DNA from 2 places in the Pseudomonas sp. StFLB209 genome. Region 2 is predicted to be linked to the other one. Evidence: predicted binding sites of a transcription regulator. Region 2 holds the regulator's gene; the other holds the start of a gene.
What was found. The regulator sigma-54, encoded in region 2, starts transcription at its own class of promoters, with help from an activator protein. The targets are predictions, from matches to a motif close to ANTGGCATNNANNTTGCTNT.

Region 1: a site for sigma-54 is predicted at 1,797-1,816, ahead of PSCI_RS18685 (circularly permuted type 2 ATP-grasp protein). Genes of this name have one in related genera too.

Annotation. Positions count from the first base shown of each region.
Region 1 is NZ_AP014637.1:4,160,847-4,166,189, reverse strand. Features, by position in the region: gene PSCI_RS18690 (alpha-E domain-containing protein) at 1-341, opposite strand, end outside; gene PSCI_RS18685 (circularly permuted type 2 ATP-grasp protein) at 354-1,763, opposite strand; gene PSCI_RS18680 (ribonuclease E inhibitor RraB) at 2,192-2,530, opposite strand; gene PSCI_RS18675 (hypothetical protein) at 2,779-3,015, opposite strand; gene PSCI_RS18670 (LTA synthase family protein) at 3,225-5,312, opposite strand.
Region 2 is NZ_AP014637.1:3,188,491-3,193,833, reverse strand. Features, by position in the region: gene lptA (lipopolysaccharide transport periplasmic protein LptA) at 1-240, shown strand, start outside; gene lptB (LPS export ABC transporter ATP-binding protein) at 241-966, shown strand; gene PSCI_RS14205 (RNA polymerase factor sigma-54) at 1,312-2,805, shown strand; gene hpf (ribosome hibernation-promoting factor, HPF/YfiA family) at 2,920-3,228, shown strand; gene ptsN (PTS IIA-like nitrogen regulatory protein PtsN) at 3,241-3,705, shown strand; gene rapZ (RNase adapter RapZ) at 3,708-4,565, shown strand; gene PSCI_RS14185 (HPr family phosphocarrier protein) at 4,581-4,853, shown strand; gene PSCI_RS14180 (superoxide dismutase) at 5,133-5,343, opposite strand, start outside.

The DNA.
Region 1 (5,343 bases), 970 kb from region 2:
GAGTTGATGTTCTCCCACATATCAGCGGTAATTCGCCCGCGTACCGCGTGGGCACAGGCCCGTGCGGCACCCAGGCAACTGTAGATACTGGCCGGGTTGCTGGCATCCAGAGCAAAGAAGTGCAGCATGCGTTCGGCATGCCGTTCGCCATGACGCTCTCGATAGGCATCCAGGGTGCCGGTGATCAACAGCGGCATGGCGATTTCATCCAGGCCGTCACCACGCCCGTCCTGGGGCATCAATGACAACGAGTAACTGACATCAAGCATCCGTGCGAGGTTTTCAACCCGCTCCAGGTAACGTGACATCCAGAACAGATCAGAGGCAGTTCTACTCAACATAGGCAGGCATCCTTAATCCTCGACCACCCAGGTGTCCTTGGTTCCGCCGCCCTGAGACGAGTTCACCACCAGCGAGCCTTCACGCAGGGCCACACGGGTGAGCCCGCCGGGCACTACGCGAGTTTCGCGGCCAGACAAGACAAAGGGGCGCAGATCAATGTGTCGCGGGGCGATGCCGTTCTCGACGAAAGTCGGACAGGTCGACAGGGACAGGGTGGGTTGGGCGATATACGCATGTGGCCGGGCAATCAGGCGGGCCCGGAAGGCTTCGATCTCGGCTGCCGTTGCCGCCGGGCCGACCAGCATGCCGTAGCCGCCGGAGCCTTGGGTTTCCTTGACCACCAGATCTTTCAGATTGGCCAGCACGTGAGACAACTCCTCAGGCTTGCGGCACTGCCAGGTTGGCACGTTCATCAGGATCGGCTCTTCATCAAGATAGAAGCGGATCATGTCGGTCACATACGGGTAAACCGACTTGTCATCGGCAACGCCGGTACCCACCGCGTTCGCCAGCACCACGTTGCCGCTGCGGTAGGCTGCCAGCAGGCCCGGAACACCCAGCACCGAATCAGGCCTGAACGCCAGCGGGTCGAGAAATGCATCGTCCAGACGTCGGTAGATCACGTCGACCGGCCGCGGACCGGAAGTGGTGCGCATATAGACCCGGTCATCACGCACGAACAGGTCAGCCCCCTCTACCAGCTCGACGCCCATTTCCCGCGCCAGGAACGCATGCTCGAAAAATGCGCTGTTGAAGCGCCCCGGCGTCAGCACGACGACTCTGGGGTTATCCAGCGGGCTGGCACTTTTCAGGGTATCGAGCAACAGGTTCGGGTAATGATCGATCGGCGCGATGCGCTGCGCCGCAAACAGCTCGGGAAACAGGCGCATCATCATCTTGCGGTCTTCGAGCATGTAGCTCACACCGCTGGGGGTGCGCAGGTTGTCTTCGAGCACGTAATAAGTGCCGTCACTGTCGCGCACCAGGTCCACGCCGGAAATATGCGAATACAGATCGCGGTGCAGGTTCAACCCCTGCATTGCCAACTGGTACTGCTCATTGGCAAGTACCTGTTCGGCAGGCACGATCCCGGCCTTGATGATCCGTTGCTCGTGATACAGGTCGGCCAGAAACATGTTCAGCGCTTTGACTCGCTGAATACAGCCGCGCTCGACAATCCGCCACTCAGTGGCCGGAATGCTGCGCGGGATGGTATCGAAAGGAATCAACCTCTCGGTGCCCTGCTCGTCGCCATAGAGCGTGAAGGTAATTCCGGCACGATGAAACAGCAGATCGGCCTCGCGACGCCGCTGAGCCAACAGCTCAGGCGGCGTATTTCCCAACCACCGGGCAAACTCCCGGTAATGCGGGCGAACCTGCCCGCCAGCATCGTACATCTCATCGTAAAAGTTGCGGATCATGCCGAACTCCTTGTCACCCAGGACGCCAAGGCCTTCGCAAGCCTCGTGCCACCGGCATAAATCTTTATTTTTCAATAAGTTATTTTTACGCAACGCCCACCGCGCACCCTCCTTGTGCAAAATTGCGCCCACTTTTATCGCCCACGCCTCAAAACCATGCATCAAAACTATAGGCGCTATAGAACGAGTTGATTTCCAGCCTTGCCATTAGTTCGCCACAATCGCTCACATCAACGGAAGCCACCACCTGCAAGGCGTCACTCATCAAGCGCCTTCTACCACTCATCCGTCAACCCGATTCCCGTTATGGCCACTGTTTTCAGTGGCTTTTTTTTGCCTGCCTGTTGCACATCAATCCCGCTCTTTACAACGCAAACGGCCCGGCGGGAGCAATGTTCCCGCCGGGCCGTCAAGGGTGAATCTGCTGTTCAGTTCAAGCGTCTGAGTTCATGTTTGACTCCCCAGCCTTCAACCTCCCCGTCAAGCGGGGAAATCGCAGACTGCAGGTCTTGCTCAAAGTCCCCGATCCCGTGGTAAGTGGCGTACATCATTTTGCTGACCTGTAAATGCCAGGCACCGTCATCGCGCTCGTTGACCTGAGCGTTCAGCGATTCGCCGCGAAATTTTTGCGCGGCCTGGCGAGCGCGTTTTTCGTCGGGAAAGATGGCGTAGAACTCAATGGGATGAATCCGGGCAAAATCAAAACCGCCCTCTTTCATGCAACGCAGCACGTGAGTGCTGATGTCTTCAGGGTGGGCTGTGCTCATGAAACATCCTCCTATGCAACGATAGATAGAGTTTCAACGCTGGCTGTGCGGCCGTGCCGCCAGCCTGGCGATCAAGCATGGAGCTGGGTGAAGTCGGCCTGCAAAGGGCCGGACACCCGCCGGGAAGAGTCCGTCAGACGATGCACTCAAGTGGCTGTTCAGCGACTTTACGTACGCCCTCTGGCGGCCCCGTTTGCAGAGTAGCCTTAGCCTGAGCACCTGCCAAGCGGTTGGCAGAGCATGGTCGCTCAGGAAAGCTCTGTAATCGAAAGGATCTGCACGCTGTTCTGCTCTCTGAGCGTCTTCACCGTCGGCTCTGACGCTCGCCCCTCCAGATCATTGAGATCGAGCTCACCGGCTACCGGGAACAGTTTCGGGCGCAGCAGACGGGCAGCCTCCTCATGTGTAGGGCACTGCTGCGAATCAATCTCCAGGCGTTGTTGCACGCCATCCTTATCCAGATACGAAACGGCCCACAGTTTCATCAGTACCTCCGCAACAGCCGGACAATCGGCTTACGTGATCTTGACCGGTCCGTGAGGCGGTTTGTTCAGCCTGATACAGGGTGTTTTTTACCAGACGGCGGCAAGGTCGGGCAGACACTTGGGTGACGCCCAAGCAAACGGGAATCTGCATGTCGGCGGTTTTTACACCGGCAGAAAAAAGGCCCCGGAGGGGGCCTTTTTCATGCTGCTCAGTTCTTGCTGGCCTCTACGCCTGCGGTGTTGTCCAGCAGGCTCTTGGTCGCGGTTTGCAGGAAGCTTTCAAGTTTTTGCTTGAGTTCTTCAGTCTGCGCCGCATTTTCGATCACTTCGGCCGACGGTGTAGTGCCCAAGGTGTACTTGAGAACCTTCGCAGGCATGTCTACCGGCTCGATCAGGATGTGATTGCCACTGAGAATGGCCACCACCTGCTCACTGCCAGACGGCTTGATCACGCCAAAGCCCTGATCACCCTCGGGCAGGTTCAGCAGGTCACGCCCCCAGCATTGATGACGGGTCTTGCCACCCAGACGGCCCATGATGGTCGGCACCACGTCCACTTGAGTGCCGACGATGCTGCTGCGCTTGCCGAACTTGTCCTGAATACCCGGTGCGATCAACAACAACGGCACGTTGAAGCGGCCCAGGTCCATTTCGGTCAGTTGGCGGTTGTTGCCAAAGCCATGGTCGCCCAGCACCACGAACAGGGTCTCGTTGTAGTAAGGCTCTTTCTTGGCCTTCTCGAAGAACTGCCCCAGCGCCCAGTCAGAGTAACGCATCGCCGTCAGATGCTCGTCCATCGAGCCGTAGCCGGTAACCCGCTCGACCGGCAAATCCTTGGGCAAGGCATACGGCGTATGGTTGGACAGACTCTGCAGCAAGGCATAGAACGGCTTGCCCTGGCCCTGACGGGCTTTGAGCTCTTCAGCACCACGGTCGAACATGTCCTGGTCGGACACACCCCAGGTCGGATCGGAGAACACCGGGTTGACGAAGTCATTGCGACCGACAAAGTTGGTCATGCCCTGATTGCTGAAAAAGCCCGACTGGTTGTCCCAGGCGAAATCGCCGTTATAGACGTAGACGTCGTCGTAATCGCGACCGGTACTGAGCAACTGCGGCAGGCCGGACAACTTGTGGCTGCCTTCAGGTTCTTGCATCAGGTATTCGAAGCCCGGCAGGTTCGGGAAACAGGCCATGGTCGCGAACATGCCCTGATGGGTATGCGTGCCGTTGGAGAAGAAGTGATCGAACAGCAGACCCTCTTCGGCCAGCTTGTCGAAGTACGGCGTAATGTTCGCCTGGCTGCCCAAGGCACCCACCGAGTGACCGGCGAAGCTCTCAAGCAGGATGACCACCACGTTGCGAATTGGCAGCGTGTTCTGCGCCGGCGGGTTGAAGTCACGGCGCACGGCAGCGATGTCCGGCTCGACCAACTGGTCGTTGGCAGTCAACAGCATGTCACGCACGGTCTGTTGGGCCTGATCCTGTGGCAGGGTGGCTTTCCAGATATTGTCGCGGTCCTCCGAGAACCGGCTCTTGCCTGCTGCAATCAGGGTCAGGGTGCCATTAAGGCCCAACTGGTTGGCGAAGTTCGAATCGGTTGTGTAGGCATCGCCCCAGCGCAGTGGCGGGCCTTGACGCAAGGTGCCACGGGCGGCGACCACAGCCACCAGCAGGATGACCACGAACACGCTGGCGCGCATGTACCAAGGGGCGACGGCACCAGAAAAACCGCGGCTGGCAGTCACGCCCTGCGCAGGCCGGGCCAGACGATCGAAACCTTTGAATACCAGGCTCAACAGCCAGGTGACCAGCGCCCAGGCCAACAGGTAGCGAACCACAGGGAAGCCGTACCAGAGCATGCTCAGTACAGTTTTCGGATCTTCTTTGACGTACTGGAACACCAGACCATTGAGGCGCTGGTGGAACTCGCGATAGAAGTCCATTTCCATCAGGCCCAGGAACAGCGTGATACTGCCGACCAGGGTCAGCCAGAAACGGAAAAAGCCCCGTGCACGCATCGCCCGCACGCTGAACACCGAGAAGAACAGCGGAATCAGCAAATAGATGGTCAGACGCAAGTCAAAGCGCATGCCATTGATCAACGCCTCGACGAAGGTCGATATCGGCGTATCGCCGATCATCTCGCGGTTATACACCAGCAGTGCAATGCGCAGCAGCGTGTACATGACCATCAGGGTCAGCCCGCTAAGCAGTGTATAAAGCAGATGATGTTTCAGCGTTGGGTCAGGCAGCCGGGACAAGGCATGCCGACTCTGGGCGTCCGATTTGGCCATAAAGGGAGATCCGAAGGATTCAGGGTTGGAA
Region 2 (5,343 bases):
CAGGCCTATGCAGTGACCATCCAGTACTACGCAGCACAGGATCGCATCGTGCTGATCGACAAGGCCAAGGTCATCAACGACGGCAACACGTCAGAAGGCGAGAAGATCGTCTATGACACTGTGCGCCAGGTGGTCAGTGCCGGCCGCGCTACCGGCAGCCAGGTCACTGCGCCACGTCCGCGCATCGACATGGTCATCCAGCCGAAAAAGAAACCCGAACAGCAGCAGAAGGCCCAGTAAATGGCGACGCTTAAAGCCCAGCATCTGGCCAAGAGCTACAAGAGCCGCCAGGTCGTACGCGATGTCAGCCTGTCCATTGACAGCGGACAGATCGTCGGCCTGCTGGGCCCTAACGGCGCCGGCAAGACCACCTGCTTCTACATGATCGTCGGCCTGGTCCAGGCCGATCAGGGGCGAGTGCTGATCGATGACCTCGATGTCAGCCACCAACCCATGCATGGTCGCGCACGCGCCGGCATCGGTTATCTGCCACAGGAAGCCTCGATCTTCCGCAAGCTGACCGTGGCCGACAACATCATGGCGATCCTGGAAACCCGCAAGGAACTGGACGCCGCCGCACGCCGCGCCGAACTGGAAAGCCTGCTGCAGGAATTCCATATCACCCATATCCGCGATAGCCTCGGCATGAGCCTCTCCGGCGGCGAGCGTCGCCGCGTAGAGATCGCCCGCGCGCTGGCCACGGCCCCCAAGTTCATCCTGCTCGACGAGCCTTTCGCCGGGGTAGACCCGATTTCCGTGGGTGATATCAAGCAGATCATTCACCACCTCAAGGCCAAGGGCATCGGCGTACTGATCACCGATCACAACGTGCGCGAGACCCTGGACATCTGCGAGACCGCCTACATCGTCAACGACGGCCAGTTGATTGCCGAAGGCGATGCAGAAACCATCCTGGCCAACCAGCTGGTGAAAGAGGTGTACCTGGGCCACGAGTTCCGTTTGTAGACCTCCCTTGGTTACACACTGGCTGTTGACAACAGATTATTTGTCCTGATGCTCTAGGCAAGTCTTTAGAATTCAGGCATATAACTTGCTTAATAAAGGCGGCATCGATCAGAGGCCGTGAGAAAGCGTAGCGAGCGCAGCCAAGGCAAGACGAAAGCACTCGAAAGTCACGGTTTTTCCCAAGCCAATCAGCTACGGGTAAATGCGTGTTTTCGAGCCCGCTCTCCAGGTCCGATGACTGCATCCGAGGCTGGCAACCTGCCGACACTTTCCCACGACAGCTATCGATGCCCTGTAGTGGATGGCGCTCCCCGCGCCGGCGAATGAAGGTGTTGAGCAACTGCCATGAAACCATCGCTAGTCTTGAGAATGGGCCAGCAGCTGACGATGACACCGCAGCTGCAACAGGCTATCCGCTTGCTTCAGCTATCGACTCTGGACCTGCAGCAGGAAATCCAGGAAGCGCTGGAATCCAACCCCATGCTGGAGCGCCAGGAAGAAGGCGACGACTTCGATAATTCCGACCCGATGGCGGACAATATCGAAAACAAGCCGGCCAGCGAACAGCCGGAACCAAGCTTCCAGGAAACCGCCACGACCGTGGACAACCTTGAAGAAGGCGACTGGAGCGAGCGTATTCCCAATGAGCTGCCGGTCGACACGGCGTGGGAAGACATCTACCAGACCAGCGCCAGCAGCCTGCCCGGCAGCGACGATGACGAGTGGGACTTCACCACCCGCACATCGGCCGGTGAAAGCCTGCAGAGCCACCTGCTGTGGCAGCTCAATGTCGCGCCGATGTCCGACACCGATCGCCTGATCGCCGTCACCCTGATCGACTGCATCAATGGCCAGGGTTACCTGGAAGAGCCTCTGGAAGAACTTCTGGAAGCCTTCGATCCTGAACTGGACATCGAACTCGACGAGATCGAAGCCGTCCTGCACCGCATCCAGCAGTTCGAACCGGCCGGTGTCGGTGCGCGCACCCTCAGCGAATGCCTGCTCCTGCAATTGCGCCAGCTCCCGGCCAAGAGCCCTTGGCTGGCTGAAGCGCAGCGCTTGGTCAGCGACTACATCGACTTGTTGGGCAGCCGCGACTACTCGCAACTGATGCGGCGCATGAAACTCAAGGAAGATGAACTGCGCCAGGTCATCGAGCTGGTGCAAAGCCTCAATCCGCGCCCGGGTTCGCAAATCGAATCCAGCGAGCCGGAATATGTGGTGCCGGACGTCATCGTGCGCAAGGACACCGACCGCTGGCTGGTGGAGCTGAACCAGGAAGCGGTGCCGCGCCTGCGCGTCAACCCGCAATATGCCGGCTTCGTGCGCCGTGCCGATACCAGCGCCGACAACACCTTCATGCGTAACCAGTTGCAGGAAGCACGCTGGTTCATCAAGAGCCTGCAAAGCCGCAACGAGACCCTGATGAAGGTGGCCACCCAGATCGTCGAGCACCAGCGCGGCTTTCTCGAATACGGCGATGAGGCCATGAAGCCGTTGGTGCTGCACGATATTGCCGAAGCGGTTGGCATGCACGAGTCGACCATTTCCCGGGTCACCACCCAGAAATTCATGCATACCCCGCGTGGCATCTACGAGTTGAAGTACTTCTTCTCCAGCCATGTCAGCACTTCCGAAGGCGGTGAATGCTCCTCCACAGCCATCCGCGCAATCATCAAGAAACTGGTTGCTGCGGAAAATCAGAAAAAGCCATTGAGTGATAGCAAGATCGCTGGTTTACTGGAAGCACAAGGCATTCAGGTCGCCCGTCGCACCGTCGCCAAGTACCGCGAATCGCTGGGCATTGCGCCATCGAGCGAACGCAAGCGGCTGATGTGACTGACCGGCTACCGGGCACGACCTCGTTTGGGGTCGATGCCGGGTGAGCGCCACAGCGTTCCAGAGGCAGGTAGTCGACCTGCCCCTTTATGCACAGGCAAAGGAGAAAGCTGTATGCAAGTCAATATCAGTGGACATCAACTGGAAGTGACCAAGCCCCTGCGCGAATATGTGGAGCTCAAACTCAAAAAACTCGAAGGACATTTCGACAAGATCACCAATGTCCAGGTCACCATGACCGTCGAGAAACTGAAACAGAAAATCGAAGCCACCATGCACATCCATGGCGGTGAGGTCGTGGCCAACGCCGAGCATGACGACATGTATGCCGCCATCGACCTGCTCACCGACAAGCTCGACAGACAATTGCTCAAGCATAAGGAAAAGCAGCAAAGCATCCTCAAAGGTGCGACCGCTCGCTAACACACCCAATCCATGATCCGACTTGAAGACATCCTGACCCCCGGCCGTTCCCAGGTTAACGTGCCGGGGGGCAGTAAAAAACGCGTACTCGAACAGATTGCCAACCTGATTGGCCGCGAAGTACCTACGCTGGATACTCAAACCGTATTCGAGAGTCTGGTCGCCCGCGAAAAGCTCGGATCGACCGGCTTTGGCAACGGCATTGCCATTCCTCACTGCCGCCTCGCCGCCTGCAGCGCGCCGGTGAGCGCTGTCCTGCACCTGGAAGCACCGGTTGATTTTGACGCCATCGATGGCGCACCGGTCGATCTGCTGTTCGTGTTGCTGGTTCCCGAAGCTGCCACCGATGAACATCTGGAGCTGTTACGCCAGATCGCCAGCATGCTCGACCGCGCCGAAGTGCGTGAGCGCCTGCGCGCGGCACACAGCGGTGAGGCGCTTCATCACGCCGTGCTGGATGAACTGAAAGGCCGGTGAGCATGCGCATGATCATCGTCAGTGGCCGCTCCGGTTCGGGCAAGAGCACCGCGCTCGACATGCTCGAAGACAACGGTTTCTACTGCGTCGACAATCTGCCGGCAGGCTTGCTGCCTGAACTGGCCGAACGCGCGTTGCTCAATACCGAACAAAGCGAGCCGCTGCTGGCTGTGTCCATCGACGCACGCAACATGCCCAGCCACCTCACCCGCTTCCCGCAGATCCTCGATGAGGTACGCGCTCGGCACATCCACTGTGATGTGCTGTATCTGGACGCCGACGACGCTACCCTGCTCAAACGTTTCTCGGAAACCCGGCGACGCCATCCGCTGAGCAACTCGCAGCGCTCGCTGGCCGAAGCCATACGTGACGAAAGCGTACTGCTGGGGCCGATCATTGATCTGGCCGACCTGAAGATCAACACCACACACCTGAACCTCTATCAGTTGCGTGACACCATCAAGCTGCGCCTGCTGAACAAGCCCGAGCCCGGTACGGCTTTCCTGATCGAGTCGTTCGGCTTCAAGCGTGGCATGCCGGTGGACGCCGATCTGGTGTTCGACGTGCGCTGCCTGCCCAACCCCTACTGGAAGCCGGAGCTACGCGAGCATTCGGGGCTTGATCCGGTGGTAGCCGAATACCTCGCGGCCCAGCCCGATGTGGAAGAAATGTTTCAGGACATCTTCGCCCATCTCAACAAGTGGCTGCCGCGGTTTGCCGCCAGTAACCGCTCCTACGTGACCGTCGCCATCGGCTGCACCGGCGGGCATCACCGTTCGGTCTATCTGACCGAACGCCTGGGCCAGGTCCTGCAACAATCACTCAAGAACGTTCAGGTTCGTCACCGCGACCTCAGTTGAAGGACTTCCACAGCGATGCCCGCTCGTCAAATCACCATTATCAACAAACTGGGCCTGCATGCCCGCGCTGCTGCCAAGTTCGTCGGCGTCGCCGGCAAGTTCCCCTGCCAGATCCGGGTTGGCCGCACCCCAGAGAGCATGGTCGACGGCAAGAGCATCATGGCCGTCATGATGCTGGCCGCCGGCAAGGGCACCGAAATTCACCTGCTCACCGAGGGCGAGCAGGAAGATCAGGCACTCGAAGGGCTGGTAGCGCTGATCAACAATTATTTTGATGAAGGCGAATAATCTGCCGCATGACAAAGCCGGACACAAAAACGGGGCGCCATAAGCGCCCCGTTTTTATTGTCTGCAAGACCGCCACCACCACAGCCACCCTGTCCTGGCACAGGGCGCCTGAGGCTTTATGCCAGGGACAGACGTGTCACCCAGTCCAGTGCCTGGACTGTCAGCAAGGCAATCCCTCCCAGAAGCAGCAGGCTTCCGAAGGCCAGACGAAACAGGCGAACACGATTGGTAACCGACATTTCCAGACTCATGACGTGCCTTGAGGACTCAAAGGGTTGATCAGGCCAGCGCAGCAGCGTAACGGCGCGCCACTTCAGCCCAGTTGATGACGTTGTAGAAGGCAGCGATGTACTCCGGCCGCTTGTTCTGATACTTCAGGTAGTAAGCGTGCTCCCAGACATCCAGGCCAAGAATCGGCGTATTGCCGTGCATCAACGGGCTGTCCTGGTTGCCGCTGTGCTCGACCACCAGCTTTTTCTCCGGGGTAACG